DNA from 2 places in the Janibacter sp. LM genome. Region 2 is predicted to be linked to the other one. Evidence: riboswitches for the same ligand, from Rfam matches in the RefSeq annotation. Region 2 holds a riboswitch; the other holds the start of a gene.
The links. A riboswitch is a leader RNA that binds a small molecule or an ion and turns the genes downstream of it on or off. The one in region 2 is predicted to bind cobalamin.
Positions count from the first base shown of each region.

Region 1: it holds a riboswitch for cobalamin, as region 2 does, so the genes downstream of both, ABC138_RS10235 (iron ABC transporter permease) here and ABC138_RS01045 (magnesium chelatase subunit D family protein) in region 2, are expected to answer to the same signal.

Region 1 covers NZ_JBDIVG010000016.1:140,204-156,083, reverse strand. Annotated here, with positions in the region: gene ABC138_RS10290 (NUDIX hydrolase) at 1-656, shown strand, start outside; gene ABC138_RS10285 (DUF47 family protein) at 902-1,528, shown strand; gene ABC138_RS10280 (inorganic phosphate transporter) at 1,534-2,535, shown strand; gene pstB (phosphate ABC transporter ATP-binding protein PstB) at 2,635-3,414, opposite strand; gene pstA (phosphate ABC transporter permease PstA) at 3,439-4,500, opposite strand; gene pstC (phosphate ABC transporter permease subunit PstC) at 4,500-5,453, opposite strand; gene pstS (phosphate ABC transporter substrate-binding protein PstS) at 5,570-6,685, opposite strand; gene ABC138_RS10255 (hypothetical protein) at 6,882-7,484, opposite strand; gene ABC138_RS10250 (enoyl-CoA hydratase/isomerase family protein) at 7,487-8,209, opposite strand; gene ABC138_RS10245 (ABC transporter substrate-binding protein) at 8,224-9,270, opposite strand; gene ABC138_RS10240 (ABC transporter ATP-binding protein) at 9,267-10,070, opposite strand; gene ABC138_RS10235 (iron ABC transporter permease) at 10,067-11,125, opposite strand; cobalamin riboswitch at 11,168-11,357, opposite strand; gene ABC138_RS10230 (S8 family serine peptidase) at 11,418-13,124, shown strand; gene ABC138_RS10225 (MFS transporter) at 13,099-14,349, opposite strand; gene ABC138_RS10220 (MarP family serine protease) at 14,346-15,545, opposite strand; tRNA gene ABC138_RS10215 (tRNA-Lys) at 15,570-15,642, opposite strand.
Region 2 covers NZ_JBDIVG010000001.1:207,973-223,852, reverse strand. Annotated here, with positions in the region: gene ABC138_RS01070 (precorrin-2 C(20)-methyltransferase) at 1-1,296, shown strand, start outside; gene ABC138_RS01065 (acyl-CoA thioesterase) at 1,376-1,933, opposite strand; gene ABC138_RS01060 (dihydrofolate reductase family protein) at 1,998-2,621, shown strand; gene cobM (precorrin-4 C(11)-methyltransferase) at 2,600-3,376, opposite strand; gene cbiE (precorrin-6y C5,15-methyltransferase (decarboxylating) subunit CbiE) at 3,373-4,611, opposite strand; cobalamin riboswitch at 4,633-4,758, shown strand; gene ABC138_RS01045 (magnesium chelatase subunit D family protein) at 4,813-6,843, shown strand; gene cobO (cob(I)yrinic acid a,c-diamide adenosyltransferase) at 6,843-7,457, shown strand; gene ABC138_RS01035 (cobyrinate a,c-diamide synthase) at 7,454-9,985, shown strand; gene cobA (uroporphyrinogen-III C-methyltransferase) at 9,982-10,737, shown strand; gene ABC138_RS01025 (adenosylcobinamide-GDP ribazoletransferase) at 10,734-11,513, shown strand; gene ABC138_RS01020 (bifunctional adenosylcobinamide kinase/adenosylcobinamide-phosphate guanylyltransferase) at 11,510-12,055, shown strand; partial or broken gene cbiB (adenosylcobinamide-phosphate synthase CbiB) at 11,968-12,894, shown strand; gene ABC138_RS01010 (cobalt-precorrin-6A reductase) at 12,977-13,714, opposite strand; gene ABC138_RS01005 (hypothetical protein) at 13,746-14,159, shown strand; gene ABC138_RS01000 (HAD family hydrolase) at 14,156-14,947, opposite strand; gene ABC138_RS00995 (proline--tRNA ligase) at 14,959-15,880, opposite strand, start outside.

The DNA.
Region 1 (15,880 bases), on a different contig from region 2:
ACGAGGTCGACGAGGTCGCCTGGCTCGAGGCCACCGGGGCCCGGGACCGGCTGACCTATGGCCGCGACCGTGCGCAGGTCGAGGCCATCATCGCCGCGGACGCCGCGGGCAACCTCTCGACGTGGCCGCTCGCGCTGCTCCGGCATGCCAAGGCCCGCCCCCGGTCCTCCTGGGACGACAGCGACTGGCTGCGCCCGCTCGACGACCACGGGCGCGAGCAGGCCGCAGACCTCGTGCCGCTGCTCGCCGGGTTCGGCATCGAGCGGCTCGTGAGCAGCCCCTCGACCCGGGCGAGCGAGACCCTCGCCCCCTACGCCACCGCGACGGGCGGCAGGCTGCGGCTCAAGCCCGGCCTCTCCGAGGAGGGGCACGCGCAGGACCCGAGCCGCGCGGCGCACCACCTGGACCGCCTCCTCGAGCGCGGGGTGCCGGCGGCGCTGTGCAGCCACGGGCCGGTGCTCCCGGACCTCGTGGGCCTGCTGCGCGAGCGGGTCGACCCCACCTTCGCCCCGGGACTCGTCGCCCGCTCCGTCATCGACGACGTCCTCGCGCGGGGACTGGCCAAGGGCGAGGCGCTCGTCGCGCACGTCGTCGGCACCGGGCCGCAGGCCCGGATCATCGCCGCGGAGCGGCACCACCCGCTCGACCGCGGCTGAGCCCCCTTCGTCCCGCTCGGGAACACGAGGGCGCCCGTCGCGGTTACCCTTGGGCAGTGCACCGGGTCGCGGTAGCCCCGGGTCCCAAAATTCGCCGCCACGAGCGGCCGTGCGCCGTGAGGCGCTTCCCGGCCCGGTGCACTCCTCGTCTGTCTGGATGAACGGCCGATGACGCGCACGTGGCCGGTCGGTCCTACGCTAGGGGCGACCTTTTTCCACCCCCCATGAACCGGAGTCTGACGCCCGTGGGCTTCTTCCGACCGTCCTCCCGCGACGACGCCTTCTTCCAGCTCCTCGCCGACAGTGCCCACCAGGCCGTCGCCGCCGCAGAGGTCCTCACCGAGCTGCTGGCCTCCGACGCCGCCGGGCGCGAGGTGATCCTCCCTCGGCTCAAGGACATCGAGCACGAGGCGGACGAGGCGACCCACGCCATCATCCACAAGGTCAACTCGAGCTTCGTCACCCCCTTCGACCACGGTGACATCGTCGAGCTCGCAGCCTCCCTCGACGACTGCACCGACGCCCTGGAGCAGGTCGGTCAGATGGTCGTGCTCTACCGCATGGACGGCCTCATGCCCGACGTCACGCGGCAGCTCGAGGTCATCACGCGGATGGCCGCGCTCACGGCCGAGACCATGCCGCGGCTGGCCACGATGAAGGAACTGCCCGAGTACTGGGTGGAGATCAACCGCCTGGAGAACGAGGGCGATGTCATCCACCGCACGCTGCTGCGCGACCTCTTCGGCGGCGCGGTCACCGATCCCATCGAGGTGATCAAGCACAAGGACATCATCGAGCGGCTCGAGCAGGCGGCCGACGCCTTCGAGACCGTCGCCCACCGGGTCGAGACCATCGCCATCAAGGAGTCCTGACCCTCGTGGAGTGGCTCCCCGTCGCGCTCGTCACCCTCCTGGCGATGGGCTTCAACTACACCAACGGCTTCCACGACGCCGCCAACGCGATCGCGACGTCGGTCTCGACGCGGGCCCTCACGCCGCGGGCCGCGCTCGCCATGGCGGCCGTGGCCAACCTCTTCGGCGCCTTCTTCGGCGCCAAGGTCGCCGAGACGGTCGGCAACGGCATCATCGACGCCCCCGACGGGCACCTCGGTCTCGTCCTGTGCGGTGCGGCGCTGCTCGGCGCCATCGGCTGGAACCTGCTCACCTGGTGGTTCGGACTCCCCTCGTCCTCGTCGCATGCCCTCATCGGCGGCCTCGGCGGCGCGGCGCTGGCAGCCGGTGCCACGGTGAAGTGGGCCGGCATCCTCGAGAAGGTCATCATCCCGATGCTCATCTCACCCGTCGTCGGCGTCATCCTCGGCTTCTGCGTCATGAAGGTGATCCTGCGGATCTTCCACGACGCGCACCCCGGGCGCACCAAGCGCGGCTTCCGCATGGCCCAGACCGCCTCGGCGGCCGCGATGGCCTTCGGCCACGGCATGCAGGACGCGGCCAAGACGGCCGGAGTCGTCGTCCTCGCCCTCACCGTCGCCGGCTACCAGCCGGGCGGCGACCACAGCATCCCCCTGTGGGTCCTCGTCATGTCGGCCGTCGTCATCTCCCTCGGCACCTACGCCGGCGGGTGGCGCATCATGCGCACGCTCGGGCGCGGCATCATCCACCTCGACCCGCCGCAGGGCTTCGCCGCCGAGGTCACCGCGGCGTCGATCCTCTACGTCGCGACGATGCTCCGGGCACCGATCTCGACGACCCACGCGATCACCTCGGCCATCATGGGCGTCGGGGCGACGAAGTCCCTCAAGGCCGTCCGGTGGGGGGTCGCCAAGAACATCGTCGGCGCCTGGATCTTCACCTTCCCGGGCGCGGGAGCCCTGGCCGCCGTGTGCATGTGGGTGCTCAGCCGCGCGTTCGGCGTCTGAGCCCGCCACCCGGGCGAGGAGACGACGAACGGCCGGCGGATCCCCCCTGTCGGGTCCGCCGGCCGTCGCCGTTCCCCCTCGTGACGAAGGGGAGGTCGCTCACCCGAAGCGGCCGGAGATGTAGTCCTCGGTCGCCTTCTGGCCCGGGTTGTTGAAGATCTTCTGCGTGTCGTCGAACTCGACGAGCTGCCCCGGCTTGCCGGTGCCCTCGATGTTGAAGAAGCCGGTCCGGTCGGACACGCGCGCGGCCTGCTGCATGTTGTGCGTCACGATGACGATCGTGTAGTTCTCCTTGAGCTCGGTGATCAGGTCCTCGATCGCGAGCGTGGAGATGGGGTCGAGCGCCGAGCAGGGCTCGTCCATGAGGACGACCTCGGGCCGGACCGCGATGGTGCGGGCGATGCACAGTCGCTGCTGCTGACCGCCGGACAGGCCGGAGCCGGGCTTGTCGAGGCGGTCCTTGACCTCGTTCCACAGGTTGGCGCCGCGCAGGCTGGACTCCACGAGCGCATCGGCGTCCGACCGCTTGATGAGCTTGTTGTTGAGCTTGACGCCCGCGAGGACGTTCTCCTTGATCGACATCGTCGGGAAGGGGTTGGGCTTCTGGAAGACCATGCCGACCTTGCGGCGGACCATGACCGGGTCGACGCCCTTGGCATAGAGGTTCTCCCCGTCGACGATGACCTCGCCGTCGACGTGGGCACCCGGGATGACCTCGTGCATCCGGTTGAGCGAGCGGAGGAAGGTCGACTTGCCACAGCCCGAGGGACCGATGAGGGCGGTCACCGAGCGGGGCTCGATGGTGACGGACACGTCCTTCACGGCGAGGAAGTCGCCGTAGTAGATGTCGAGGTTCTTGACGTCGATGCGCTTGGACACGGTGGGATCCTTATCTGGTGGCCGTCAGCGACCGGTCTTGGGGGCGAAGAACTTGGAGATGAGGCGGGCCACGACGTTGAGCAGCATGACGATCGCCATGAGGACCAGGGCCGCGGTCCACGCGGCGGCCAGGCTGTCCTCCTTGTTGGTGCCGGGGTTCGCGTACGAGCTGTAGGCGAAGAGCGGCAGCGCGGACATCGACCCCTCGAAGGGATTGAAGTTCACGGCCTTGGCCGCGCCCATGGTGATGAGGAGCGGGGCGGTCTCGCCCATGACGCGGGCGATGGCCAGGGTGATGCCCGTGGCCAGGCCGGCGACGGCCGTCGGCAGGACGACCTTGACGATCGTCAGCCACTTCGAGACGCCCAGGGCGTAGCTCGCCTCGCGCAGCTCGTTGGGGACCAGGCGCAGCATCTCCTCGCTCGAGCGCACGACGGTCGGGATCATCAGCACGGAGAGCGCGACGGCACCGACGATGCCGGCCTGGTAGGCGACGTCCTGGAGCAGCCAGGTGAACAGGCCGATCGCGAACAGTCCGGCGACGATCGACGGGATGCCCGTCATGACGTCGACGAAGAAGGTCAGGCCCCGGGAGATGAGGCTCTTGTTGCCGTACTCGGTGAGGTAGATCGCGGCGAACAGCCCGATCGGCACCGAGATGAGGGTCGCGATGCCCGTGGTGATGAGCGTGCCGATGATCGCGTGGTACGCACCACCGATCTCGCCGGAACCGACGCCACGCATGGAGAAGGTGAAGAACTCGACGTCGAGACGGTCGAGGCCCTTGGACAGGATCGTCCAGATCACCGACAGCAGCGGGATCATCGCCAGCAGGAAGGTCGTCGTCACGACGCCGGTGACGAGCCGGTCGGTCGCGTGCCGCGGACCCTCGACGGCCCGGGCCGCGACGTAGATGACGACGCAGTAGACGAGCGCGCCGACGAGGACGACGCTCAGCGGGTTGAGCGCCCCGAGGACCGCCATGAGCGCGATGGCCGCGACGGCCGAGCCGCCGAGGATCGCCCAGCGCACGGGCTGCTCCAGGCGCCCCTCTGCGTGGACGTCGTCGTGGGTCGTCGTGGTCATCAGTTGGCTCCTGAGAACTCGGAACGGCGGGAGATGATCCACCGGGCGAACATGTTGACGAGGAAGGTGACGACGAAGAGGGCGAGACCCGAGACGAAGAGGGTGCTGCGCTCGACACCGAAGGACTCGGGGAAGTTCAGCGCGATGTCACCGGCGATGGTGCCCGGCGTGTTCGACGTGAGCAGCTCCCAGGAGTAACCGCCGCCGCTCGCCGAGAGGATGATCGCGACGGCCATCGTCTCGCCGAGCGCGCGGCCGAGGCCGAGCATGGCGCCGGAGATGACGCCGGACTTGCCGAAGGGGATGACCGTCTGGCGGATCATCTCCCAGCGGGTGGCACCCAGGGCCAACGAGGCCTCCTCGTGCAGGCGCGGGGTCTGGAGGAAGACCTCGCGGTTCACGGCCGTCATGATCGGCAGGATCATGATCGCCAGGACGATGCCGATCATGAGCATCGTGCGGCCGGTGGTGGTGACGGACTCACCGGAGAAGAGCGGGATGAACCCCAGCTGGTCGAAGAGGAACTCGAAGACCGGCACGGCGCTGCCGGCGATCTGCATGCCCCACAGGCCGAAGATGATCGAGGGCACGGCCGCGAGGAGGTCGACGACGTAGCCCAGGCCCGCGGCGAGCCGCCGCGGCGCGTAGTGGCTGATGAAGAGCGCGATGCCGACCGACAGCGGCAGCGCGATGAGCAGGGCGATGACCGATGAGAGCAGGGTGCCGAAGATCAGTGGCCCGACGTAGCTGATCAGGCCGTTGCCACCGCGGACCTCGCTCGGGTCGGCGACGATCGCGTCCTTGGCGCCGAAGAACAGGAAGGCCGTGACGCCGACGAGGACGGCGAGGATCACGATGCCGGCGGAGAAGGACAGCGCACTGAAGATGCTGTCCCCATAGCGCCGGCCTGACGTCAGGCTGGACGAGTTCTGGTCCACGGAGGTGCTGGTCACGAGCTCCTGCTGCTTCCTTCAGGGGGAGGGTGAGACGTGGGGGCGACAGACCGATCGGCCCTGTGACTGCTCAGCAGCCACAGGGCCGATCGGAGACGACCCTGGGGTCACGCTAGTCAGTCGGTCTTGATCTGGCCCAGCGCGTCGGTGGCGTTCTTGGACGCGGTCTCGCTCAGCGGGGCCGAACCGGCCGCCTCGGAGGCGGCCGCCTGGCCGTCCTCGGACACGGCGTACTCGAGGTAGGACTTGACGGTGCCCGCGACCTCGGGGTCCTCGTAGTCCGTGCAGGCGACGGCGTAGGAGACCAGGACGACCGGGTAGACGCCCTCGCCCGCGTTGCCGCGGTCGAGCTTGACGGCGTAGTTGGTCTTGCTCGCCTCGTCGACGCGCTTGGCGCTCTCGAGGATCTTGGCGGCGGCCTCGGGGCTGTACTCGATGTACTCCTCGCCGGCCTTGATCTTGGCGGCCTTGAGGTCACCGATCTGCGAGGCGTCGGCGTAGCCGATGTTGCCCTCGCCCGCGCCGATGGTGTCGACGACACCGGACGTGCCCTTGGCGGCCTCGCCACCCTTGATGGGCCAGACGTCCTCGGGCTCGTGCTTCCAGTTCTCCGGGGCGGCCTCGGCCAGGTACGAGGAGAAGTTCTTCGAGGTGCCGGACTCGTCCGAGCGGTTGACCGGGGTGATCTTGGTGTCGGGGAGCTCGACGCCCTCGTTCTCCTTCGCGATCGCCGGGTCGTCCCACGTCTTGATCTTGCCGGAGAAGATGTCGGCGATGACGTCGGCGCTGAGGTTGAGGCTGTCGACGCCCTTGAGGTTGTAGGCGACGGCGATCGGCGAGACGTAGACCGGGAACTGGATGGTCTCGCCGGTGCAGCCCTTGTCCTTGGCGGAGGCCATCTCCTCGTCGTCCATGGCCGAGTCGGTGCCGGCGAAGTCCACGGCGCCGTTGATGAACTTCTCACGGCCGGTGCCGGAGCCGTCGGGGGCGTACTCGACGGTGGCGTCGGGGGCCTCCTCGGTGAACTTGGCGATCCACTCGTTCTGGGCCTTCTCCATGGAGCTGGCGCCGGCGCCCTTGATCGAGCCGGCGGCGGAGGAGCCTTCGCCCTCGCTGGAGCCGGAGGAGTCGTTGCCGCCCTCGTTGCCCGCGCCACACGCGGCCATCGAGAACGAGAGTGCAAGAGCAGCGGTGGCGGTCAGGACCTTGCGGCTGCGGGTGGAGCGAATCACGTCTGTCGAACCTCTCTGGAGGGGTGGGACACGGACGCGCGACGAGGGCAGCCCGCCGCGACCGCCGTGGTCGTACGTCCCGAAGGTAGGTAGCCCCGGTGTCCGGTCGGCTCGCAAACGGTGAACAGTTGGTGAACCACATCTGCACAGTGCCCGCTGGAGTCGCGCGCCGGCCGATCTCGGGATAGGCAGCCGATCAGTGCAGCGCGTCGCGCCGCCACAACCGCGCGCACGCCTCGAGGTCCTCGGCGGTCGTCACCATCGACGCGGCCGCGACGAGGTCGCCGTCCTCGAGGTGGGCCCTGCCGGTCGCGACCACCCGGCAGAAGGCCGCGGCGCGCTCCAGCGCCACGGCGAGGTCGCCGTCGAACACGCCGGAGAGGATGCGGTCGGACAGCTCGCGCACCTCGCCCGCACGCGGCGGGTCGACCACACCGGCGATCGCGTGGCTCACCTCCGCGACCGCCAGCCCGGCCCCGTACTCGCGGGCAGCGACCTCGGGGGCGCGCTGGATCCAGGTGCGCAGGACGTAGACCCGCCACAGCGCGCCCGGCAGGCTGCGGGCGGGACGGCCGGCCCACAGCTGGGCGAGGGTGTCGATGCCCAGGTCGTCGACGAGGCGCACGAGCCGGTCGGTCGTGGCCGGGGAGGCATCGCCACGACCGGCGTCGACCACGGTGCGCGCGGCGGCGTGCGCGGCCTCGGCCGTCTCGGCGGGGTCGGGCAGGGTGCCGCCGTGCGCCTCCATGGCGTCCGGCCCGAAGTGGAGCGGACGCCGGGGCTTGCCCGGCTCGGACACGCTCAGCCCTTGTTGCGCATGAGCAGGGCGCGCACGAGGGTCACGGCCTCGGACTGCGAGAGCTCGGTGCGCGAGGTCTCCCACGACGCGTGCAGCAGACGCCGCATCTCCGAGTTGGCCCACAGGTGCTTGCCGCCGAGGTTGTCGGCGGCGTCCTTCAGCGCCGCGGGCACGTCCCCGTCCGGGGCGATCTCGGCGATGCCCCAGTCGTCGGCCGTCGACGCGTCGAGCGTGCGACCGCCGAGCCCGAAGGCGAGGGCGCGCTGCTGCCCGATGGCGCGGGGCAGCAGCCAGGCCAGCCCCGGGTCGGGTGCCCCGGTGCCGCCCTGCGGCGAGACCCGGAAGCTCGCGTCGTTGCTGCAGAAGGCGAGGTCGCCGGCGAGCACGAGGCCGAGGCCGGAGCCCATGGCCCGACCGTGGACGCCGACGAGGACGAGCTTGCTCGAGGAGTTGAGCATCGCGAAGAGCTCCTCGAGGGCCGCCGCCAGCTCGAAGACCGCGGTGGTCGGGTCGTCGGCCTGCTCGGCCTCGGTCGTGTCGGAGCCGACGCAGAAGTCGGGCCCGTTGGCGGTCAGGACGATGATGTCGACATAGGGGTCGCCGAGGGCGCGCTCGAGCCGGTCGCGCAGCTGCCGGGCCATCGCCAGGTCGAGGGCGTTGCCGGCCTCGGGCCGGTCGAGGACGATGCGTGCCAGACGCTCTGATGCCGTGTACGTGACTCCCACGCGATCCACCATAGTCACCGCACCGCCAGGTCGTGCTCGGGCTCGATGGGGCTCGCCGGCACGAGGTCGTGCTCCTCGAGCCCGCGCCGCAGCGACTCCGCCGCGTCGATGTTGAGCGGGCTGCTCGTCCACGCCGAGATCGGCAGGTTGAGGTAGCGCTCCTCCGTGACGGCGGGCAGGTCGCGGGTGGCCGGGTTGGACTCGAGGACCCGCACCTTGTCCTCGTAGCTCTGCCCGGCGTAGTCGACGAAGGCGATGTAGTCCGGGCGCGAGCTGACCAGCTCCTCCCACGACACCTCGGTCCACGTGTCCTTGACGCCCGCGGTGGCATTGCGCCCCCCGGCGGCCTCGATGATCGCCTGCGGTGCCCCGTAGGCGCCGGAGGTGAAGATCTGCTGGGTGCCGGAGTCGAAGAGGAAGACCGTCGGTGCCTCCGTCGCCTGCGGGGCCTCCTCGAGCGCGGCCAGCCGGCGGGAGATGTCGGCGGTGACCCCCTTCGCCTCGTCCTCGCGACCGGTGATCGCGCCGAGGTTGTCGAGGTCGGCCTCGAGCGCCTCCCACGGGGGCATCGTCCCGCGGCGGCCGTCCGTCCGGCGGCAGCTCTCCGACAAGACGTACCCGGCGACGCCCCGCTCACGCAGGAGGTCGGGGGTGAGCCGGCTGTCCTCGGAGTAGCCGTAGCTCCAGCCGGCGAGCATGACGTCGGGCCGTCTGGCGATGACGTTCTCCATGCTCGGGTAGTCCTTGGTCGCGACCGGCAGCCCGTCCACGACGTCGGCACCGTAGGCCGTCGACAGCGCCCGCCGCGAACCGTCGAGGCCGCTCACCCCGGCGACCTGGTCCTGCGCGCCGAGGGAGAGCACCATCGCGAGCAGGTTGCCGTCGCCCGCGACGTACATCCGCTGCGCCGGCGAGGGGAAGCTCGCCTCCGTGCCGCAGTTGTCGAGCGTCACCTCGGCCGGGCGCGGGACGTCACGGGTCTCGGAGCTCCCGCAGGCGGCGAGCAGGGTCCCGGCGAGGAGGACGCCCGCGGCGGCGCGGGCCGGACGAAGGGAGGTCATGCGAGCGCCTTCCGGTCGGCGGCCACGGGCAGGGCGCCCGGGCCGAGGGAGAGGTGGACCCGACCGGTCGCCGGGTCGGTGAGCTGGACGGCCTCGACCCCGAAGACCTCACGGACCAGCTGCGGGGTGAGCACCTCGGTCGGCTCCCCCACCGCGTGCAGCCGACCCTCGTGGAGCACGGCCACCCGGTCGAAGTGCGAGACCGCGAGGGACAGGTCGTGCACGGCCGCGAGGACCGTGCGCCCGAGCCCACGGACGGTGTCGAGCAGCTGGATCTGGTGGTGGATGTCGAGGTGGTTGGTCGGCTCGTCGAGGACCAGCAGGTCGGTGCCCTGGGCGAGCCCGCGGGCGAGCATCGCGCGGCGGCGCTCGCCGCCGGACAGGTGCTGGCAGGGCCGGTCGACCTCGTGCGCCAGCCCGACGGCGGTGAGGGCATCGAGGACGAGGTGGTGCTCCCCCTTCGCCCCGACCGACCACGGTGCACGGTGCGGGACGCGACCCAGGGCGACCATCTCACCGACGAGCAGGTCCTCGGGCGGGCCCTCCTCCTGGCCGACGTACGCGAGGCGGCCGGCGCGCCGGCGCGGGGTGAGGCCACGCAGGTCGGTGCCGTCGACGTGGACGGTCCCGGCGACCGCGGGGAGCAGCCCGACGAGGGTGCGGACGAGCGTGGACTTGCCGCTGCCGTTGCGGCCGACGAGGGCGAGCATCTCCCCCTTCGCGACGCTCAGGTCGACGTCCGTGACGACCGTGCGGCCGCCGACCGCGCAGGCGAGGCCGTGGCAGGTGAGGTGGCTCATGCGCCGCCCCCGGAGTGGGTGTAGTGACGACGGCCGAGGAGGAGCAGGAAGATCGGCGCCCCGACGAGGCCCGTGACGACGCTCAGCGGGATCTCCTGCGGGCGCACGACGACCCGGGCGGCGACGTCGACCCAGAGCATGAGGAGCGCGCCCCCCACCGCGGCGACCGGCAGGACGTTGCGGTGAAGCGCGCCGACGAGGAGGCGCGCCAGGTGCGGCACGACGAGACCGACGAACCCGATACCGCCGGAGACCGCGACGAGGACGCCGACGAGCACGGAGGTCAGGACGAAGAGCCCGGTCCGCAGGGCCCGCACCGGCACCCCGAGCGCGGCGGCGACGTCGCCCCCGGCGGCGAGCGCGTCGAGCCAGGCGTGCAGCGCCAGGAGCACGACCAGCCCGATGGCCACGACGAGCAGGGACGGCAGCACCTGGTCCCACACGGCCCCGGACAGGCTGCCGAGCAGCCAGAAGAGCACCGACTGCGTCGCCCGCGGGTCGGCGCTGAAGAAGACGAGGAAGCTCGAGACCGAGGAGAAGGCGGCAGACATCACCACGCCCGTCAGCACGAGGCGAAGGGGGGTGATCCCGCCCTGCCACAGCGAGACCCCGAGGACGAGGGCCGTCGCCACCAACGCGCCCGCGAGGGCGCCGAGCGAGAGCGCCCACACCCCGAACCCGCTGAGCACCCCGAGCACGATGACGAGGGTCGCGCCGACGCCCGCACCCGAGGAGACACCGAGGAGGTAGGGGTCGGCGAGCGGGTTGCGCACGAGGGTCTGCATGCACGCGCCGGCCACGGCCAGGCCCGCGCCCACGACCATGCCCAGGACGATGCGCGGGGCGCGCAGCTCCCAGACGATCGTGTCGTACGTGGGGTCGGGTCCGTGGACCCCCGTGAGCCGGGCCCGCAGGACGTCGACGACACCACCGACGCGCAGCGGCTCCGAGCCCAGGGCGAGCGAGACCACGGCGCTGACGAGGGTCAGGCCGGTGAGGGTGGCGAGCAGCGGCACGACAGGGACGCGGCGGCCGCCGGGGCGGTCATGGGACACGAGGGCTCCAGGTGCATCGGGGGCCCAGATCGCGAGGCCCGGTCGGATGACGAGCGAGCCAGCAGGTTTTCGGACTCGGGTTCGTCCCGACGGGGCTCCTTCCCGGACCACGTGGGTCCAGTGGACGTGCCTCGTCAGTCACCCTCACCGCTGCGCGACAGCTCCGGATTTGCACCGGATTCCCTCTGCACGGATGTGCGTCTGACTCGGGGCCGACCCTACGCCACGCACGGTGGGCCGTGACGACGCCTCTGACAGACTGCTGCCTCCGGCAGGGACGAAGGGGGACGACGTGCAGCGACGCAGGTGGACGGCCATGGCGGCGGGCGCCGCGACGCTGGCCCTGGCGGCGAGCGGCTGCTCGCTCCTCGAGGGCTCCTCCGACGACGGCGACCCCACGAGCAGCTCCAGCACGCCGTCGAGCACGCCGTCGAGCACGCGGGCGCAGTCCTCCTTCGAGCTCTTCGACCCACCGGCGCAGGGCCGTGACTGGGTCGTCCTCGTCGACGAGCCCGGCGACACCACGCAGGTCGCCGACGCGCTCGAGGCCGACGGCTTCGACCTCACCTCGACCAACTCCGCGGTCGGCATGATCACGCTGCGCAGCGAGGACGACGACGTCGCCGAGCGCGCCGAGGCGATCGAGGGGGTCGGTGCGGCCGTCACCGACCGACAGGCCGGGTGGACGCCCGAGCCGCCCGCCGAGCCGACGCCCGGCGACACCACACCCGCGCGGGACCTCCCTTCGCCCCCCGCGGCGCCGGAGGGCGGCGACCCGCTCGACGGGTTCCTCTGGGGCATGGAGACGATCGACGCGAGCGGTGCGCACCAGGTGACGCAGGGGCGGCGCGAGGTGCGCGTCGGCGTCATGGACACCGGCGTCGACGCCACGCACCCCGACCTCGCACCGGTGCTCGACACGCAGCTGTCCGAGAGCTTCGTCGCCGACATCGTCGACCTCGACGGGCGGTGCGAGAGCAAGGGCTGCGTCGATCCCGTCGGCACCGACGACAACGGCCACGGCACACACGTCGCGGGGACCATCGCCGCCGCGGCCAACGACCTCGGCGTCATCGGCGTCGCGCCCGGCGCCACCCTCGTCGACCTGCGCGCCGGTCAGGACTCGGGGATGTTCTTCCTCGGCCCCACGGTCAACGCGCTCACGCACGCGGCCGACCAGCGCCTGGACGTGGTCAACATGAGCTTCTACCTCGACCCGTGGCTGCTCGCCTGCCGGGGCGGCGCCCCCGGCGACACCCCGGAGCAGGCCGACGCCCAGGACGTGGCGATCGAGCTCATGCACCGTGCCCACGACCTCACCCACGAGGCCGGCGTGACGCTCATCAGCTCGGCCGGCAACGAGTCCAGCGACGTCGGCGCCGCCCGCCGCGACGACACGAGCCCCAACTACGGCGGCGAGACCCGCTCCCGGCGCGTCGACCCGCAGCGCTGCGAGCGCCTCCCCCTCGACGGAGAGCACGTCATCGGTGTCGCCTCGGTCGACGAGGACGGGCAGCGCTCGACCTTCTCCAACTGGACCTCCGTGCTCGACCGCGACCAGGTCGACGTGGCGGCACCCGGTGGCGAGGAGACCGACGGCATGGGCGGCGTGCTGTCCGCGATGCCGCGCGACCTCGCCCTCGCGGAGGGCGCGATCGACGACCGGGGGCGGGTGACCGAGGAGGGTGCGCGGCGCGTCGTGCGCGGCTGCCCGACCGGCATCGGCGACACCGATCCCGACCCCGACGGCCGCTGTGGTCTCTACACCTGGCTGCAGGGCACGTCGATGGCCTCCCCGCACGCCTCGGGCGTCGCCGCGCTGGTCATCAGCGCCCACGGCGACCGGATGGCCCCTGCCGACGTCGCGGCGAAGCTGGAGCAGAGCGCCACCGATGCGCCGTGCCCCCCGGACGAAGGGAGCGTCCGCTGCGTCGGCACGACCGAGCGCAACGGCATCTTCGGCGAGGGCGTCGTCAACGCGGCACGGGCGGTGCGCTGACCCCCTTCGCCCACAGCAGGACGGGGACGAGCAGGAGCGCGAGCAGGCCGCCGGCGAGGGCGAGGGCGGCGTAGCTCGTCGAGGCCATGACGACACCCGACATGACGCCGCTGCCGGCGCCGGAGAGGGCGATCGTCACGTCGATCGTGCCCTGGGTGCCCGGCCGATTGGCGGGGACGGTCGCGTCGACGACGAGCGCGGTGCCGGAGATCAGGCCGAAGTTCCAACCCAGCCCGAGGAGCACGAGCGCCAGGACGAGCAGCCCGAGCGAGTCGGTCGGCGCGACGGCGGCGACGAGGCCGGCGGCGAGCAGGGTCACGCCGGCCGCGACCGCCATCTGGGTGCGGCCGACGCGGTCGACGAGCGCCCCCGTGACGAGCGAAGGGAGGAACATCGCCGCGACGTGCAGGCTGATGACGAGCCCGACGGCGCCCATCCCGTGGTCGTGGGCGCGCATGTGCACCGGGGTCATCGTCATGATCGCGACCATGGCGACCTGGGTGAGGACCATGACCGCGGCCCCGACCCACGCCCCGACGCCCGGCCGCGGCACGACCACCGGCCCGGCCGCGTCGTCCACCGCGCTCGCCGCCTCGATGCGCCGGGCGAGGAGATAGGGGTCGGGGCGCAGGAGGAGCAGCAGGACCGCGCCGGCGGCGAGGTAGGCGACCGCCGACAGCAGGAAGGGCCCGGCGAGCACGGGGATCCCGATGCCGGCGGCGAGGCTGCCCATGGGTTCGATGAGGTTGGGCTCGGCGACGGCGCCGAAGGTCGTCGAGACCATGGCGACGCTGACAGCGCGCCCGCGACCCTCGGGAGGGGCGAGGTCGGTCCCGGCGTAGCGGGCCTGCAGGTTGGTCGCCGTGCCCGCGCCGTAGACGAAGAGGGTGACGAAGAGCAGGGGCACGCTGTCGATGACCGCGGCGAGGACGACCCCGGCGGCGCCGAGCCCTCCGGCGGCGAAGCCGAGACCGAGCCCGACCCGGCGGCCGAGCCGCTGGCTCGAGCGCCCGACGAGGAAGGCGGCGAGCGCGGACCCGAGGGTGAACAGGGCCGTCGGCAGGCCGGACAGTCCCTCCGACCCGAGCATGTCCTCGGCGAGCAGCGCCCCGACCGCGATGCCGGCGGCCAGGCCGGCGCCGCCGAGCACCTGGCTCGCGACGACGACGCGCAGCGTGCGGCGCTGGACCCGCTCCCGCTCGAGGTGGAGGTCGAGGTCGGTCACGACACGCACGCCCCGGTCGGGACCGCTGTGGTCGACCGCGTGCCCTGCGCGATGACCGATCGGGTCTCGTCGAGGGTGAGGACGTAGCCGGTGCGGTCATGCGTCCGGGACGTGGCGAAGACCGTCCCGACGACCTGCCCGGCAGGCGTGAGCAGGGGGCCGCCCGAGTTGCCGTGCTCGACCAGGACGTTGACGGAGTAGATGTCACGGACGACACCGGTGCTGCCGTCGATGCCGGCGCCGCGCGCCTCGAGGGAGGAGCGCACCCGGCCGGGCTCGAGGTCGTAGGGGCCGCCGAGCGGGAACCCGGCGACGACGACGTCGTCCCCGCGCGACGGCGCCGGGCCGGTCGGCAGCGCGGGGGCGTCCAGTCCCGGGACGGCGAGGACCGCGACATCGCGTCGGGGGTCGAAGGCCACGACGGTCGCGTCATGGGCCGGGCCGGTACCGCCGACCTGCACGGAGGGGTGGTCGACTCCGGCGACGACGTGCGCGTTGGTGACGATGCGGCCCGGCGCGGCGACCCAGCCGCTGCCCGTCTGCCCGCGGCCGCACTCGGCCTGCCCGGCGACCCTGACCACGGAGGCCGCCGCCGCCTCGATCCCCCGCCCCCGGACGACGTCCGCCGACGGCGGGTCGACCGGCATGATCGGCTCGGCGCCGACGCCGGTGAAGACCCGGGGGAGGCCGTCCGGCCCGAGCGAGCGGTAGGCGTTGCTCATGACCTTGTCGGCGCCGGCGGGCATGACCCGGTCGATGCCCTGGACGACCCGCGAGGAGGTGATCGCCTCCGGTGGCGCGGGCAGGGCAGCGACCACGGCGCCGGCCGCGAGCCAGACGAGGACCGCGCCCACGACGAGCGCACCGGCCGCGCCGAGCACCGAGTCGAGATGGCGGGCGAGGCGCAGCCGGACGAGCCCTCGCAGGCTCACGCCGAGCAGCCCGCCGAGCTGCTGCCCGAGGCCGGCCACGACGACGACCCCGACGACCATGGCCAGGGTGCGCAGCAGGGGGTCGTCGGCCACGGGGCCCAGCCGGTCGATGACACCGGGCAGCCCCCACAGGGCGAGCAGGCCCCCGGCGAGCAACCCGAGGACGGACAAGGCGCTGGTGACCAGCCCGACCCGGTACATCGCGACGGCGTGCAGGGCGAGCGCCAGGACGAGGACGAGGTCCAGGGCGACGCCTGCCGTCACGTCTCACGCTCCTGTCGTGGTGGGTGGGCCCCGTGGGATTCGAACCCACAACCTACGGATTAAAAGTCCGCAGCTCTGACCGTTGAGCTAGAGGCCCGAGGGATGGGGAGTTTAGTTGGAACTTCCCTGGGGAAAACCCTGGGAAGAATCAACACAGAAACCCCAGAGGGGAGGTTACAGGTCGAGCCGGGCCGTTCAGGCCGGGCTCGGGAGTCGAGGAGCTCGAAGGGGTGAGCGGGGTCGGGGCGCGTATTGGGGTTCATACCTTGCACGGTGCGGAGGTTCGAGGCGTCGCGCAATCAAGGCCTTGCCTCGTGACCCAACCGTTGCAACCG
Region 2 (15,880 bases):
GACGAGTGCTGCGAGCGGCTCGAGGCCCACCTCTCGCGGGGCCGCACCGTCGTCGTGCTGGCAGTGGGCGACCCGCTCTTCTTCGGGTCCTTCATGTACGTCCACGACCGGCTGAGCCCCCGCTACCCCACCGAGGTCGTCCCCGGCATCACCTCGATGTCCGCCGCGACCGCCGCCGTCGCCACGGGGCTGTGCCGCCACGAGGACACCCTCACGGTCCTGCCCGGCACGCTCGGCGTGCCCGAGCTCGCCCGCCGGCTGGCCGACACCGACGCGGCCGTCATCATGAAGCTCGGCCGCACCTTCGCCGGCGTCCGCGAGGCGCTGCGCCAGGCCGGGGTCCTCGACCGGGCCGTCTACGTCGAGCGCGCCTCCGGCGCGGGCGAGGTCGTCCTGCCCGCCGCCGAGGTCGAGGAGGGTCGCGTCCCCTACATGTCCATCGTCGTCGTGCCCGGGGCGGACGTGCGCGACGACGCCGCGGGGCGGGCGGCGGACTTCGCACGGATCACGGCCGGGGACGAGGTGGACGAAGGGAGCGACGCACCGGGTCAGGGCACCGTCCACGTCGTCGGCCTCGGACCGGGCCCGGACCGATGGCTCACGCCGGAGGCGTCGCAGGTCCTGGCGAGCGTGGACCACGTCGTCGGCTACGCCCCGTACGTCGCCCGCGTGCCCCAGCGCGAGGGCCTCACCCGGCACGCGTCCGGCAACACCGTCGAGCTGGACCGGGGCCGGCTCGCCCTCGACCTCGCGCGCGGTGGCGACGACGTCGCGATCGTCTCCGGCGGGGACGCGGGCGTCTTCGGGATGGCGACGGCACTCTTCGAGTCACGCGAGAGCGCCGTGGCGCAGGACCGCTCGTACGCGGACGTGCCGGTGCGCATCGTGCCCGGCGTGACCGCCGCGCACGCGGCCAGCGCCCTCGTCGGCGCGGTCCTCGGCGGCGACCATGCGCTGGTCAACCTCAGCGACAACCTCAAGCCGTGGGAGGTGCTCGCCGACCGGCTCACCGCCCTGGCGACGCACGACATCACCATCGCGCTGTACAACCCGCGCTCCGCCTCGCGGCCCGACACCCTCGGCGCCGCCCGCGACCTGCTCGTCGGCGCTGTCGGCCCCGGGCGCGTCGTCGTCGTGGCCCGCCGGGTGGGGCGCGAGCAGGAGTCCGTGACGGTCACCACCCTGGGCGACCTCGACGTCGCCTCCGTCGACATGGGGTGCCTCGTCGTCATCGGCGCGTCGAGCACACGGGTCACCGACGACGGCTGGGTCTGGACGCCCCGCTCGGTCGGCTGACGCGGCGACCCGGCGGCGCCTGTCGTCCTTCAGCGCACCCGTGTGACGAAGTTTCGTGACACAGGTGCGCGGATCGACGTCAGGACCAGAACGGTGGCGGTCCTGCCGGCGCGTCCGCCCGGGGCGACGGGAGCCGGGCTCCGTCTCCCCACCCCTTCGCCCACTCCGGGACGGACGCGGTCGGCGGGGTGGTCCGCAGCAGCTGCCACAGGCGGTCGGTGTCGACGCCGCGGCCGCGCTGGAGGAACCGCATCCGCACCAGCGCCTGCGCGCACACCTGGCCGTCGACGACGAAGCGCTGCTCGAAGTACACGCTCACCCGGTCCCAGCCGGCGACCGCGCTGTGCAGCTCGTACGCCTGGAGCGGCTGCAGCGAGGTGCGGAAGGTCATCGTCTCCTGCATGACGACCGGCCAGAGGCGGTGGCGCAGCTGGGCGCGTCCCCAGCCGGAGCGGGCGGCGAGGTCGATGCGACCGAGGTCGGCGATCGTGAAGTAGACGCCGTTGTTCATGTGCCCGGCGAAGTCGATGTCGTTGGGCAGGACCCGCAGCGGCAGGACGGCGTGCTCACCGGCGGTGACCGGACCTCGACGACGGGCGGTGGCGGCGGTCCAGATGACGCGCAGGGAGCGGTTCACCGGGACATCCTCTCCCGCGCCCGGGGTCTCGACGGGTGTCAGTACGGGGTGCCACCCTGTGAGGATGGCCACGACCTACTGCACCGCGACGAGCCTGGACGGCTACCTCGCCGACGACGAGGAGAGCCTGTCGTGGCTCTTCGCGACGGCTGGCCACGACCGGGATCCGCAGGGACGGTACGGCGACGACGACGCCCTCGACTTCGACCGGTTCCTGCCGACGGTCGGGGCGGTGGTCTGCGGGGCCAACACGTACGCGTGGCTGCACCGGGAGCTGACGCACGACGGGTCCGACCTCGTCTGGCCCTACGAGCAGCCCTCGTGGGTCGTCACCCACCGCGCCCTCGACCTGCCGAAGGGGGTGACCTCCTTCGCCGGCGACGTCCGGGAGCTGCACGCGACCGCGACGCAGGCGGCCGCCGGCCGGGACGTGTGGATCGTCGGGGGCGGTGACCTCGCGGGCCAGTTCGCCGACGCCGGGCTGCTCGACCGCGTCTGGGTCCACCAGACGCCCGTGACGCTCGGGGCCGGCGCGCCGCTCCTCCCGCGCCGGTTGCGCCTGCAGCGGCTCGAGGTCAGGCGCGACGGCCAGTTCACCGCGATGCTCTTCGACGTCGTCGGTCCAGAGCCTCGACGCGTCGGGGACGTGGACGGCGCGGCGGCGGTCTACGCCGAGGGCGGGCCCTGACGGTGGCCGTCGAGGGCGGCCACGCGACGGCACGAGTAGAGGTGCGACTCGACGAAGTCCTCGGCGCGCAGCGCCCAGCCGACGACGATGATCGCGGCCTGCCGCAGGTCGTGGGCCTCGACCTGGTCGGCGATGTCGGCGAGCGTACCGCGCAGGACGATCTCCTCCGGCTGCTCGACGCGGTAGGCGACGGCGACGGGGCAGTCGGCGCCGTAGTGCCCGGCGAGGCGGGCGGCGAGCTCGCGGGCACGGCGGACCGCGAGGTGCAGCACGAGCGTCGCGCCCGTCGCGGCGAAGGCCTCGAGCGACTCGCCACTCGGCATCGCGGTCGAGTCGCGCTGCGCGCGGGTGAGGACCACGGACTGGGCGACCTCGGGCACGGTGAGCTCGCGGCCGAGGCGCGCGGCGGTCGCCGCGTAGGCGGGGACTCCGGGCGTGATGTCCCAGGGGATGCCGGCCGCGTCGAGCCGCCGGGTCTGCTCGGCGATCGCGGAGTAGACGGAGGGGTCGCCCGAGCACAGCCGGGCGACGTCCTGACCCCGCTCGTGGGCGGCGACCAGCTCGCTCGTGATGCCGTCGAGGTCGAGCTGCTGGGTGTCGACCAGGCGCGCGCCGGGCGGGCAGTGCTCGAGGACGGCGGCGTCGAGGTAGGTCCCGGCGTAGAGGCACACCGGGCTCGCCGCGAGCAGGCGCGTGGCGCGGACGGTGAGCAGGTCCGCGGCCCCGGGGCCGGCGCCGATGAAGTGGACGGTCATGTCGGGTCCTCGGTGGGTCGGGTGGCGGCGAGCTGGACGACGGCGCGGGCGGGCGTCCACGACAGGTAGCGGCCGAGCGGGACGGCGCGCTCGACGGCCAGGCGGGTCAGCTCCCCACCGGTGCGGGCGTGGGTGGCCAGGAGGGCCGACTCCCCCTCGAGCGTCACCGCGTGCGCGACCAGCCGACCACCGGGACGAAGGGTGGCCCATGCCCGGTCGAGCAGGTCCGGGTCGAGCCCCCCGCCGACGAAGACCGCGTCAGCGGGAGGGAGAGAGGTCAGGTCGGTGGTCGTCGTGTCGCCGACGAGCACCGCGACGCGGCTGGCGAGGCCGAGCGTCTCGGCGTTGGCGGTGATGCGTGCGGCCCGCGTGGCGTCCCGCTCGACGCAGGTCGCGGTGGCGCGGTCGGCGGCGAGGCACCACTCGAGGGCGACCGAGCCGTTGCCCGCGCCGAGGTCCCACAGGTGGGCGCCGACCGTCGGGCGCAGCCGCGCGAGCCCCGACGCCCGGACGTCGCGCTTGGTGAGCTGGCCGTCGTGGTCGATGAAGTCCTCGGGACGTCCGGGCACCGGTCCGGCGGTGGCGGCGGCTGCGGCCGGGTCGCTCGCCCGCGTCTCGAGGCAGCACAGGACGAGGTCGGGCGTCGTCCCGGTGAAGTCGTCCGCCCGCCCCGAGCGGGCGCCTTCCAGCGGGCCGCCCAGGTGCCACCGAGCGGTGAGCGTGCTGGCGCCCCAGCCGTGCTCGGTCAGGAGCACCCCGAGGCGTGCCGGGTCCGCACCGGTCGAGCACAGCACCACGAGACGGGCACCGGGCGCCAGGTGCGGCAGCACGACGCGCAGGTCGCGCCCGACGGTCGTCACGACGACACTCTCCTCGGCCGACCAGCCCTGCCGGGCCCGGGCGAGGGCGTCGCTGCCGACGTGGGGCTGGATGCTCACGGCGTCCTCGCCGAGCACCTCGATGAGGGTGCTCGCGATGCCCGAGCGGAGCGGGTCTCCGCTCGCGAGGACGACGACGTCGTCGGAGGCGGCGAGGAGGCCGTCGAGGAACTCACGCAGGGCCGGACGCAGGGGGCTCGGCCACGGCACGAGCCGCACGTCGTCGGCGACGTGCGCACCGACGAGGTCGAGGTGGCGCCGGCCGCCCACGAGGGTGGTGGATCGGCGGATGCGGCTGCGCCGCCCTTCGTCCAGGCCGGCCCAGCCGTCGTCCCCGAGGCCCACGACGTCGATCACGGACGCCCACCCTAGGCCCCCGCGCCCTTGTGGCATGCTGGCGCCCGACGCTGCACCGAGGAATCCGGTGAGAATCCGGAGCGGTCCCGCCACTGTGATGCCCTGCACGGGCCAGCCAGGGCATCGGTCGGCCGTCCGTCGGGGCGACCCGCTCCCGACGTCCGTCGTACGGCGAGCGTGGACACTCGCCAGGAGGCACGAGTGACTGCTCCGACCTTTCCCTTCACGGCCCTCGTCGGCTCCGACGAGCTGACGACCGCGCTGCTGCTGAGTGCCATCTCCCCCGAGATCGGCGGCGTGCTCGTGCGCGGCGAGAAGGGCACCGCCAAGTCGACCGCCGTGCGCGCCCTCGCCGCGGTCCTGCCCGAGCAGCACGTCGCGCGGGAGTGCCGCTTCGGCTGCGACCCGGACCGGTCCGAGGACTGCCCCGACGGTCCCCACGAGGGCACCGCGACCACCCGGCCGGCACGTCTCGTCGAGCTGCCCGTCGGCGCCACCGAGGACCGCGTCGTCGGCTCCCTCGACCTGCGCCGTGCCCTCGGGGACGGCGAGGCCGCCTACCAGCCCGGTCTGCTCGCCGAGGCCCACCGGGGGATCCTCTACGTCGACGAGGTCAACCTCCTCCACGACCACCTCGTCGACGTGCTCCTCGACGCAGCGGCCATGGGACGCAACACGGTCGAGCGCGACGGCGTCTCGATCTCGCACCCGGCGCGCATCACCCTCGTCGGCACCATGAACCCCGAGGAGGGTGAGCTGCGTCCCCAGCTGCTCGACCGCTTCGGCCTGACCGTGCACGTCGCCGCCAGCCGCGACCCGCACGTGCGCGCCGAGGTCGTGCGGCGTCGCCTCGAGGCCGACCTCGACCCGGTGGCCTTCGCCGCCCGGTACGCCGGCTCCGAGGTCGAGCTCACCGCCCGGCTCGCCGCGGCCCGCGCCGCCGTCCGCGGCATCCGGCTCGAGGAACGCACGCTGCGCACCATCGCCCGCGTCTGCGCGGGGTTCGACGTCGACGGCATGCGCGCCGACATCGTCACCGCGCGCACCGCCCTCGCCCACGCGGCCTGGCAGGGCCGCGACCACGTGACCCGCGAGGACATCCGCGCCGCAGCGCTGCTCTCCCTGCCCCACCGCCGCCGTCGTGCCCCCTTCGACGCGCCGGGCCTCGACGAGGACCTGCTCGACCGCCTCCTCGACGAGGAACCCGAACCCGAGCCCCCGGGCGGCGGGGACGGGCCCGATGACTCCCCGCAGGGGGGGCCAGCCGACTCCGGCCCTGACTCGCCAGATGGATCACACCGCCCGCCGGCCCCCGACGCGGCACATGATTCACCGGACGAGTCAGCGGCGAAGGGCGACGACACCCCCACCGAGCCGGCGGCAGGATCCACCCCCAGCCCGACGGGCACCGCGGCCGCCGCCGCGCCCTACCGGGCCCGCCGGCTCGAGCTCACCGGGGTCGGCTCCGGCCCGACCGGCCGCCGCTCCCCCGCGCTCACGCCGCGCGGCCGCACCGTCGGTACCCACCCGGCCGGGCAGGAACCGGCGGGAGCGGCGATCCACCTGACCGCCACCCTTCGTGCCTCCGCGGCCCGGCGGGCGAGCGCCCGTGGACCCGCCCGGGTGACCGGAGACGACCTGCGCCACGCCGTGACCCGGGGGCGCGAGGCCAACCTCGTGCTGCTCGCCGTCGACGCCTCCGGCTCGATGGCCGCACGCAAGCGGATGACCGAGGTCAAGACCGCCGTGCTCTCGCTGCTCCTCGACGCCTACCAGCGGCGCGACCGGGTGGGACTGGTGACCTTCCGGGGGGGCTGCGCCGAGCTGGCCCTGCCGCCCACCTCCTCCGTGGAAGCAGCCGCCGCCCGCCTCGCCGAGATGCCGCACGGTGGCCGCACGCCGCTCGCCGAGGGCCTGACCGAGGTCGCCAAGGTCGTTGCGAGAGAACGGATCCGCGACCGCCACCAGCGTGCGCTCGTCGTCCTCGTCACCGACGGGCGGGCCACCGCCGGGCCCGACGCGCTCGTCCGCGCGCAGCGCATCGCGGACGCGTGGGCGGGGACGGCGGAGACCGTCGTCGTCGACTGCGAGTCCGGCCGGTTTCGCATGGGGCTGGCCGGCGACCTCGCCCGCCGCATGGGCGCCGAGCACGTCCCCCTCGAGCAGGTCGCCGCGAGCGGTCTCGTCGAGATCGTCACCGACCGCACCGGACCCCGTAGGAGCGCTGCCTGATGGCCCAGGGACAGACCCCCGTCACCCCGCAGGACGGACTGACGACGCGCCAGCGCCGCAACCGCCCGCTCGTCGTCGTCCACGGCGGCACGGGCAAGGGCAAGTCGACCGCCGCCTTCGGGCTCGCGCTGCGCGGCTGGAACCAGGGCTGGTCCATCGGCGTCTTCCAGTTCGTCAAGTCCGCCAAGTGGCGCATCGGCGAGGAAGAGGTCTACAGGACCCTCGGCCGCGTCCACGAGGAGACGGGCGAAGGGGGCCCGGTCGAGTGGCACAAGATGGGCTCCGGCTGGTCGTGGTCACGCCGGGCGGGCAGCGAGGAGGACCACGCCGCCGACGCCCGTGAGGGCTGGGCCGAGATCAAGCGTCGCCTGGCCGCCGAGTCCCACACCGTCTACGTCCTCGACGAGTTCACCTACGTCATGAAGTGGGGCTGGGTCGAGCTCGACGACGTCATCGACACCCTGGTGGGCCGCCCCGGGTACCAGCACGTCGTCATCACCGGGCGTGACCCGCACCCGCGCCTGCTCGAGATCGCCGACGTCGCGACCGAGATGACGAAGATCAAGCATCCCTTCGACGCCGGCCAGAAGGGCCAGAAGGGCATCGAGTGGTGACCCTGCCCCGGGTGCTCGTCGCGGCGCCGGCGTCGGGCCACGGCAAGACGACGATCGCCGTGGGGATCATGGCCGCCCTCGCCCGGCGCGGCCTGGTCGTCGCGCCGGCCAAGGTCGGGCCGGACTACATCGACCCCGGGTACCACGCCCTCGCGACCGGGCGTCCGAGCCGCACCCTCGACCCCTGGCTCGTCGGCGAAGGGAGGGTCGCCCCCCTCCTCGCCCGCGGAGCCACCCACCCGACGCCGGCCGACGTCGCCGTGCTCGAGGGCGTCATGGGGCTCATGGACGGGCGGCTGGGCGCCGACGGCTTCGCCTCGAGCGCCCACGTCGCGACGCTCACGCGCACCCCCGTCGTCCTCGTCGTCGACATCAGCTCGACCTCGCGCACCGTCGCCGCGACCGTCCACGGACTGGCGACCATCGACCCCGGGCTCGACGTCGTCGGGGTCGTGCTCAACAAGGCGGGCACGCCGCGCCACGGCGACGAGGCCCGCCGCGCCGTCCAGGGCGTCGGCGTCCCCGTCTGGGGTGTGCTGCCCCGCGACGCCGCCATGCACGTCCCCTCCCGCCACCTGGGGCTCGTCCCCGCCGCCGAGCGCGGCGAGGCCGCCGCGACCCTCGACCACATCGCCACCGTGGCCGAGGAGCACCTCGACCTCGACGCCCTGCTCGCCGCCGCCCGCACCGCGCCCGACCTCGGTGCCGAGCCGTGGGACCCGGTTGCGGCGCTCGCGCCCTTCGAGACGCTTGCTGCGCAAGCTCCTCAGGGAGCGGTGGGCGGGGGCCTCTCGCAGGGAGCGAGCCAGCGGCCCGTCGTCGCCGTGGCCGGGGGCCGGGCCTTCACCTTCCGCTACCCCGAGACGGTCGAGCTGCTCGAGGCTGCCGGCGCCCGCGTCGTCGAGCTCGACCCCGCACGCGACACCGCCCTGCCGAGAGGGACCTCGGCGCTCTACCTCGGCGGTGGCTTCCCCGAGGTGCACGCCCGTGCGCTGGCGACCAACCGCGTCCTCGTGCAACAGGTGCGGGCCGCGATCGACGCCGGCATGCCGACCGTGGCCGAGTGTGCGGGCCTGCTCTACCTCGCCGAGACCCTCGACGCGCACCCGATGGTCGGGGCCGTGCCGGCGACCGCCGCGATGGGCCGGCGCCTGACCCTGGGGTACCGCGAGGCGACGTCCCGGGTCGACTCGGTCCTCGGCCCCGCGGGCACCCGCGTGACCGGCCACGAGTTCCACCGGACCGTCACCACCCCCGCTGCCGGACCCGACGCCGCGTGGCTGCTGGACGACCGCCCCGAAGGATTCGCCCTCGACCCCGGACGCACCGGCCGCGCCACCCTCGTCGCCTCCTACCTCCACACCCACTGGGCCGGCTCGCCCCAGGTCGCAGCGTCCTTCGTCGACGCCGCAGCGGGCTGGCAGGGTGCCCGGCCGGGGCTGCCCTTCGAGGCTCGCCCGCAGAGCGGGCTCGCACCTCAGGGAGCGTCGGTCGAGGCTGTAGACCCCCTGCGCCACCACGGGGACGCCGAGGTCGGCGAGGACCTCATCGACCTGGCCGTCAACGTGCGGACGGGGCATCCCCCCGCGTGGCTGGCGCGCGCCCTCGCCGACGAGCTGACCCACGTCGCGGCCTACCCGGACCCGACCCGGGCCCGCGACGCGGTGGCTGCGCGGCACGGGCTGGCGCGGGAGCAGGTGCTGCCGACGAGCGGCGGGGCGGAGGCCTTCACCCTGGTCGCTCGCGCCCTGCGACCCCGTGACGCGGTGGTCGTGCACCCGCAGTTCACCGAGCCGGAGGCGGCACTGCGAGCGGCCGGGCACGGCGTGCGCCACGTGCTGCTGCGGCAGCAGGACGGCTTCGCCCTCACCCCGGCAGCCGTCGAGCAGGTCGGCGACGCCGACCTCGTCGTCATCGGCAACCCGACCAACCCGACCGGGGCCCTCCACCCCGCGCGGACCCTGCGCACCCTGGTCCGGCCGGGCCGGGTGCTCCTCGTCGACGAAGCCTTCATGGATGCCGTCCCCGACGAGGCCGAGTCGCTGCTGCCCGGTGATCTCAGCGGCATCGTCGTCGTCCGGTCGCTCACCAAGACGTGGGCGGTGGCGGGCCTGCGGGCCGGGTACGTCGCCGGTGACCGGGACCTCGTCGCGGCCCTCGCCACGCACCAGCCGCACTGGTCCGTCGGGTCGCTCGCGTTGCGGGTCATGACCGAGACGGTCACGCCGCCGGCGCTCGGCGAGGCCGCGCGGGCCGTCGAGGAGACCGGTCGCTGGCGCGCCCACCTGCTCGCGGGGCTGCGGGACCTGGACGTCCCGACGGGGGGCGAGGCGGCCCCCTTCGTCCTCGCGCAGGTGGGTGACGGCGTCCACGAGACGCTGCGCGGTGCCGGCTGGGCCGTGCGCCGGGGCGATACTTTCCCGGGGCTCGACCCCACCTGGGTGCGGATCGCCGTCCGTGACCCGCACACCATCGACGGGCTCCTGCGCGAGCTCGGCCACACCCTGCAGCACCGGAGGACCGCATGACCGACGCCACCACCACCCCCGCCGGGCGGGTCATCCTCGTCGGCGGGGGCCCCGGCGACCCCGGTCTGCTCACGGTCGCCGGGTGCGACGCGCTCGCTGCCGCGGACGTCGTCGTCACCGACCGGCTCGCGCCTCTCGCGGCGATCGCCGAGCACGCCCCGCAGGCCGAGGTCGTCCACGTCGGCAAGATCCCGCGCGGCCCGTTCACCCCGCAGGAGCGCATCAACGAGCTGATCCTGGAGCACGCCCGCGCCGGCCGGACCGTCGTGCGGCTCAAGGGCGGGGACGGCTACCTCTTCGGACGTGGAGGTGAGGAGTGGAATGCCTGCACCGACGCCGGGATCCCCGTCGAGATCGTGCCGGGCGTCTCCTCCGCCTTCTCCGTCCCGGCGCTCGCCGGGATCCCGGTGACCCACCGCGGCCTGTCGCAGGGCGTCGCGGTGGTCTCCGGGCACGTCTCCCCGGAGGACCCGCGCAGCGAGGTCGACTGGGCCGCGCTCGCCACGTCCCGGCTGACCATCGTCGTGCTCATGGGGGTCGCCACCCTCGGCTCGATCGCCGAGGCGCTCATGGCCGCCGGGCTGCCCGCCGACACCCCGGCCGCCTGCGTCGCGGACGGGGCCAGCCCGCAGCAGCGGGTCGTGCGGGCGCCGTTGTCGCAGATCGCGACCGAGGCGGACGCAGGCGGCTTCGCTCCCCCGGCCATCACGGTCATCGGCCAGGTCGTCGAGGCATTGCACGGGGTCTCGTGAGCGCCCTCGGCGAGGGGTACCGGCTCGCGCTCGGGACCTTCACCCGCATCCCGAGCGGCGAGGTCTCGACCGAGCGCGCGGTCGCCCGGGCGGCCCTGCTCCTCGCCCCGCTGGCCGTGCTCCCGCTCGCCGTCGGGGTCGGGCTCCTCGGGTGGAGCGTCGAGGCCGGCGTCCCCCCGTGGGTCGCGGCCGGCCTCGCCCTCGCCCTCCTCGCGTACGGCACCAGGGCCATGCACCTCGACGGTCTGGCCGACACGGTCGACGGGCTGGGTGCCGGCTGGGACCGTGAGCGGGCGCTCGAGGTCATGCGAAGGGGGGACCTCGGCCCCATGGGTGCCGTCGCCCTCGTCCTCGCGCTCCTGCTCCAGGCAGCCGCGATGGCCGAGCTCTTCACCGCCGGGTGGCGCGGCGGGCTCGTCGTCGCCGCACTCGTCGTGGCGTCGCGAGCGACGTGCGCGCTGCTGTGCGCCGCGGGGAGCCGGCCGTCCGAGGGCTCGAGCCTGGGGAGGGTCTTCGTCGGGACGGTGCCGGTGGCCGCCGCCGTCGGCCTGCAGGTCGTCACCGCGCTCGTCGTGCTCGCGGCGGCATGGCCGCTCGTGGACGGACCGGGCGCGCTGCTGCTGGGCGGGAGCGCCACCGCCGTGGGGGCGCTCGCGGTCCTGGCGCTGGCCGGCCGGGCGCGACGGGTCCTCGGCGGCGTCAACGGGGACGTCCTGGGGGCGGGCGTGGAGATCTCGTTGGCCGCATCCCTCGTGGTCGGGTCGGTGACGTGGTGAGGGTCCTCGTCACCGGAGGCGTCCGCTCCGGCAAGTCCCGGCACGCGGAGTCGCTGCTCCTGCCGCCCCACCTGCCCGACGGGGCCACGGTCACCTACCTCGCGACCGGCCCGCGGCGCGACGACGCCGACTGGGGGGCCCGGGTCGCGGCCCACCAGCGCCGCCGACCGGCGACCTGGGGCACCGTCGAGGCGTCCGACGCGGCCACGGCCCTGCGGGCGGCGAGCGGGCCCGTGCTCCTCGACTGCCTCGGGACGTGGCTGACCGCCCAGCTCGACGAGCTCGCGGCCTGGGAGGCGCCGGAGGAGGACTGGGTCCCTGCCCTCGAGCACCGCGTCGCTGACCTCGAGTCCGCCTGGCGCGCATCCCCCTTCGTCATCGCGGTGACCAACGAGGTCGGGTGGGGGCTGGTCTCCGAGCACCGGTCCGGTCGGATCTTCGCCGACCGGCTCGGGTGGCTCAACCAGCGGATCGCGGCCTCGGCCGACCGGGTCGACCTCGTCGTCGCCGGGCAGGTGCTGACGATCAGGGGTCAGGTGTGAGGACCGACCCGGTGGTCGTCGGGCTCGCCCTCGGCTGGGTGGCCGACGCAGCCCTCGGCGACCCTCGTCGGGGCCACCCGGTCGCCCTCCTCGGCAGCTGGGCCGGCTGGGTCGAGGCCCGCACCCACCGCGACTCCCGCGCGGCCGGCGTCCTGACCGAGGTCGTCGTCCTCGCCCCCGCCCTCGCGCTCGGGGCCGTTGCCCAGCAGCTGCCCCCGCGTGCCCGGGCCGGCGCCACCGCAGCGCTCACCTGGGCCGCGCTCGGCGGCACCAGCCTCGGCCGCGAGGGCCTCGCCGTCCACGCGCTGCTCGCGTCAGGTGACCTGCCGGGCGCGCGCACCCGCGTGCGCAACCTCGTGGGGCGGATCACCGACGACCTCACCGAGGACGAGGTCGCCCGCGCCGCGCTCGAGTCGGTCGCGGAGAACACCTCGGACGCCGTCGTGGGCACCCTCGTCTGGGGCGCCGCACTCGGCCCCCTCGGCATCGTCCTGCACCGTGCGGCCAACACCCTCGACGCGATGCACGGTCACCGGACACCCCGCTATGCCCGGTTCGGCTGGGCCGCCGCACGACTCGACGACGTGCTGGGCTGGCTGCCGGCGCGGGCGACCGTCCTCGCCACCGCCGCGGCGCTCCCCCTTCGCTCCGGTGAGGTGGTGCGCACCGCCGTCCGCGACGGGAGGGCGCACCCGAGCCCCAACGCCGGGCCGGTGGAGGCGGGCTTCGCCGCCGCGCTGGGGGTGCGGCTCGGGGGCCGCACCGTCTACGCCAGCGGGGCGGAGGACCGCGTCGTCATGGGCCACGGACCCGCCCCGACGACCGCCGACCTGCCCCGCGCCGTCGCCCTCGCGCGTCGCGTCGGTGTCATCGCGCTGGCCGCGGCCGTCCTCGTGCGCCAGGCCGTGCTTCGACGGACCCTCACGCAGCGATCCAGTCCGCGGCCGCCTCGGGCGTCGACACCTGCTCGACCCCCTTCGCGCGCGGCGGGCGGGCGACGACGACCACCGCGACGCCGAGGCTCCGGGCGGCGTCGAGCTTGGCCACGGTGTAGCTGCCTCCGGAGTCCTTGGTCATGAGCACGGTGATCCCGTGCTCGCGCATGAGCGACTCCTCACCGGCCAGGTCGTAGGGACCGCGCGAGCGCAGGACCGTCCACGCGGGCGGCAGCGGCTCGTCCGGTGGCTCCACGAGTCGCACGACGGCGGGGCGGTCCCGCCAGGCGTCGACGTGGTGGTGCAGGGTCTGCCGACCGGTCGTGACGAAGGGGACGCCCCCCACCTCGTCGGCCGCCTCCCGCGCGGCCGGGTGCGTGTCGACCCACGTCCACGACCCGGCATCGGGGTGGTCACCCCAGCCGGGCCGCGCGAGGCGCAGCAGCGGTAGGTCCAGCGACGAGCAGGCCTGCGCTGCATGGGCGCCCATCGTCGTCGCGAAGGGATGCGTGGCATCGACGACGGCCGACACCCGGTGCTCGGCCAACCACCGCGCCAGCCCCTCGGCCCCGCCGAATCCCCCGACCCGCACCGGTCCGACCGGCAGGCGCGGCCGGGAGACGCGACCGGCGAGCGAGGACGTGAGGGGCACCCCCCTCGTCTCGAGGCGGGCGGCGAGGTCACGGGCCTCGGCGGTGCCGCCGAGGATCAGGACGTGCATCATGCGGCCACCCTGTCACGTGGGACGGTGGGGCATGACGACTCCCCTGCGTGCCCTCGCCCAGGTCGTGCTCGGCGCCTTCCTCGTGCTCGCCGGCACCGCCCACCTGACCTTCGCGCGCACCGAGTTCCGGGCCCAGGTGCCGCCGTGGGTGCCGCTGGACGTCGACCTCGTCGTCCTGGCGTCGGGTGTCGTCGAGATCTGCTGCGGCGCAGCGCTGCTGCTCGCGTGGCGACAGCCGCCCCGGGCCGTCGTCGGGGCCGCCGTGGCCCTCCTCTTCGTCGCCGTCTTCCCGGGCAACATCGCCCAGCTGACCGAGCACCGTGACGCCTTCGGCCTCACGAGCGACACGAGCCGGGCGGTGCGCCTGCTCTTCCAGCCCGTCCTCGTCGTGTGGGCGCTGTGGTGCACCGACGCCGTCGGCTGGTGGAGGCGTCGTCGGGCCTAGCCCGCGAGCCACCCGTCGACGATCGTCAGCACGTCGAGCAGCTCGTGCGCGACGCCGTCCGGCTCGGCGTCGACCGTCACCTGCTGGTCGGTCGGGATGTCGCTGTGCGGCACCCAGATCGCCCGCATGCCGACCTCCTGCGAGCCGAGCACGTCCTCGAAGAGCCGGTCACCGACGTAGACGGACGAGGTAGCGGCTACCCCGATGGCCGCGCACGCGGCCTCGAAGGCCTCGGGGTGCGGCTTGACCACGTTGATCTCGGACGAGTAGACGTCCCCGTCGATGAGCTCGAGCACGCCGTCCCGCTCGAAGATCTCGCGGTGGTACTCACCGCTCCAGATGGTGTTGGAGAGCACGCCGACCTTCAGCCCGCGGTCGCGCAGCCCCTGCCACAGCGGCCGCACCTGCCGGTCCGTGTGGGTGTGCGGCTCCCAGAACCGTCGGTAGGCCGCCAGGGCGACGTGGTGCCGGTCCTCGCGCGGGTCGATGCCGGCCTCGCGCAGGATCCCGTCCAGGTGCGCGCTCGAGCGGTCCTCGGCCCGACCGCGCCGCCAGGCCCGGTCCTCCACGGCGTGGATCCGGTCCGCGAGCTCCTGCGCCCGGTCGAGGTCCTCCTGGGGCACGTCCGCCGAGTCGATCGGGATGCCGTGCACCTCCCGGGCGAAGACCCGCCACTGCTGGCCCAGGTCGATGGTGTGCCACGGCGTGAGCGTGCCGCCCCAGTCGAAGATCACCGCCTCGACCGGCCCCGCCTCGGGGCGCTCGTGGACGGTGAGGGGGTGACGCATCTCCTCCAGGCTCACGCGCCGGCGCCCCGCACCTCGGCGACCAGGGCCTCGACGGCCTCGGCCACCGCGACCTCGCGCCGGTCGCCGCTGCGACGGTCCTTGATCTCGACGACGCCCTCGGCCAGCCCCTTGCCGACGACGAGGATCGTCGGGACCCCGACGAGCTCGGCGTCCTTGAACTTCACGCCGGGGCTCACCTTGCCGGCGCGGTCGTCGTACAGGACGCTGACCCCCTTCGCCTCGAGCCGGGCGGACAGGTCGGCGGCCGTGGTGAAGATCTCGTCCGTCTTGCCCGCAGCGACCACGTGCACGTCGAAGGGGGCCAGCGCCCGTGGCCACACGAGACCGGACTCGTCGTGGTTGTCCTCGGCGATGACACCGACGGCGCGCGTGACGCCGACGCCGTACGAGCCCATCGTGACGGTGACGAGCTTGCCGTTCTCGTCGAGGACCTTCAGCCCCAGCGCCTCGGCGTACTTGGTGCCGAGCTGGAAGATGTGGCCCATCTCGACGCCCCGCGCGAGGGTCAGTGTCCCCGTGCCCGTGGGGCTCGGGTCGCCCTCCCGGATCTCGGCGGCCTGGATCGTGCCGTCGGCGGTGAAGTCGCGACCGTGGACCAGGTCGATGACGTGCCTGCCGTGCTCGTCCGCGCCGGTGACCCAGGCGGAGCCCTCGGCGATCGACGGGTCGAGGAGGTACCGGATGCCGCTCGGGCGCTCGGAGCCGAGCACGCCGGGCCCGATGTAGCCCTTGGCGAGCGTCGGGTGGTCGGCGAAGTCCTTCTCCTCGAAGGCCTCGACCTCCGCCGGGGAGACCTGCGCCTCGAGCCGCTTGGCGTCGACCTCCCGGTCGCCGGGGACACCGATCGCCAGCGGCTCGCGCCACGGCTCGTCGTGCTCGGCGTCGGCGGGGTGGACCAGCATGACGATGACG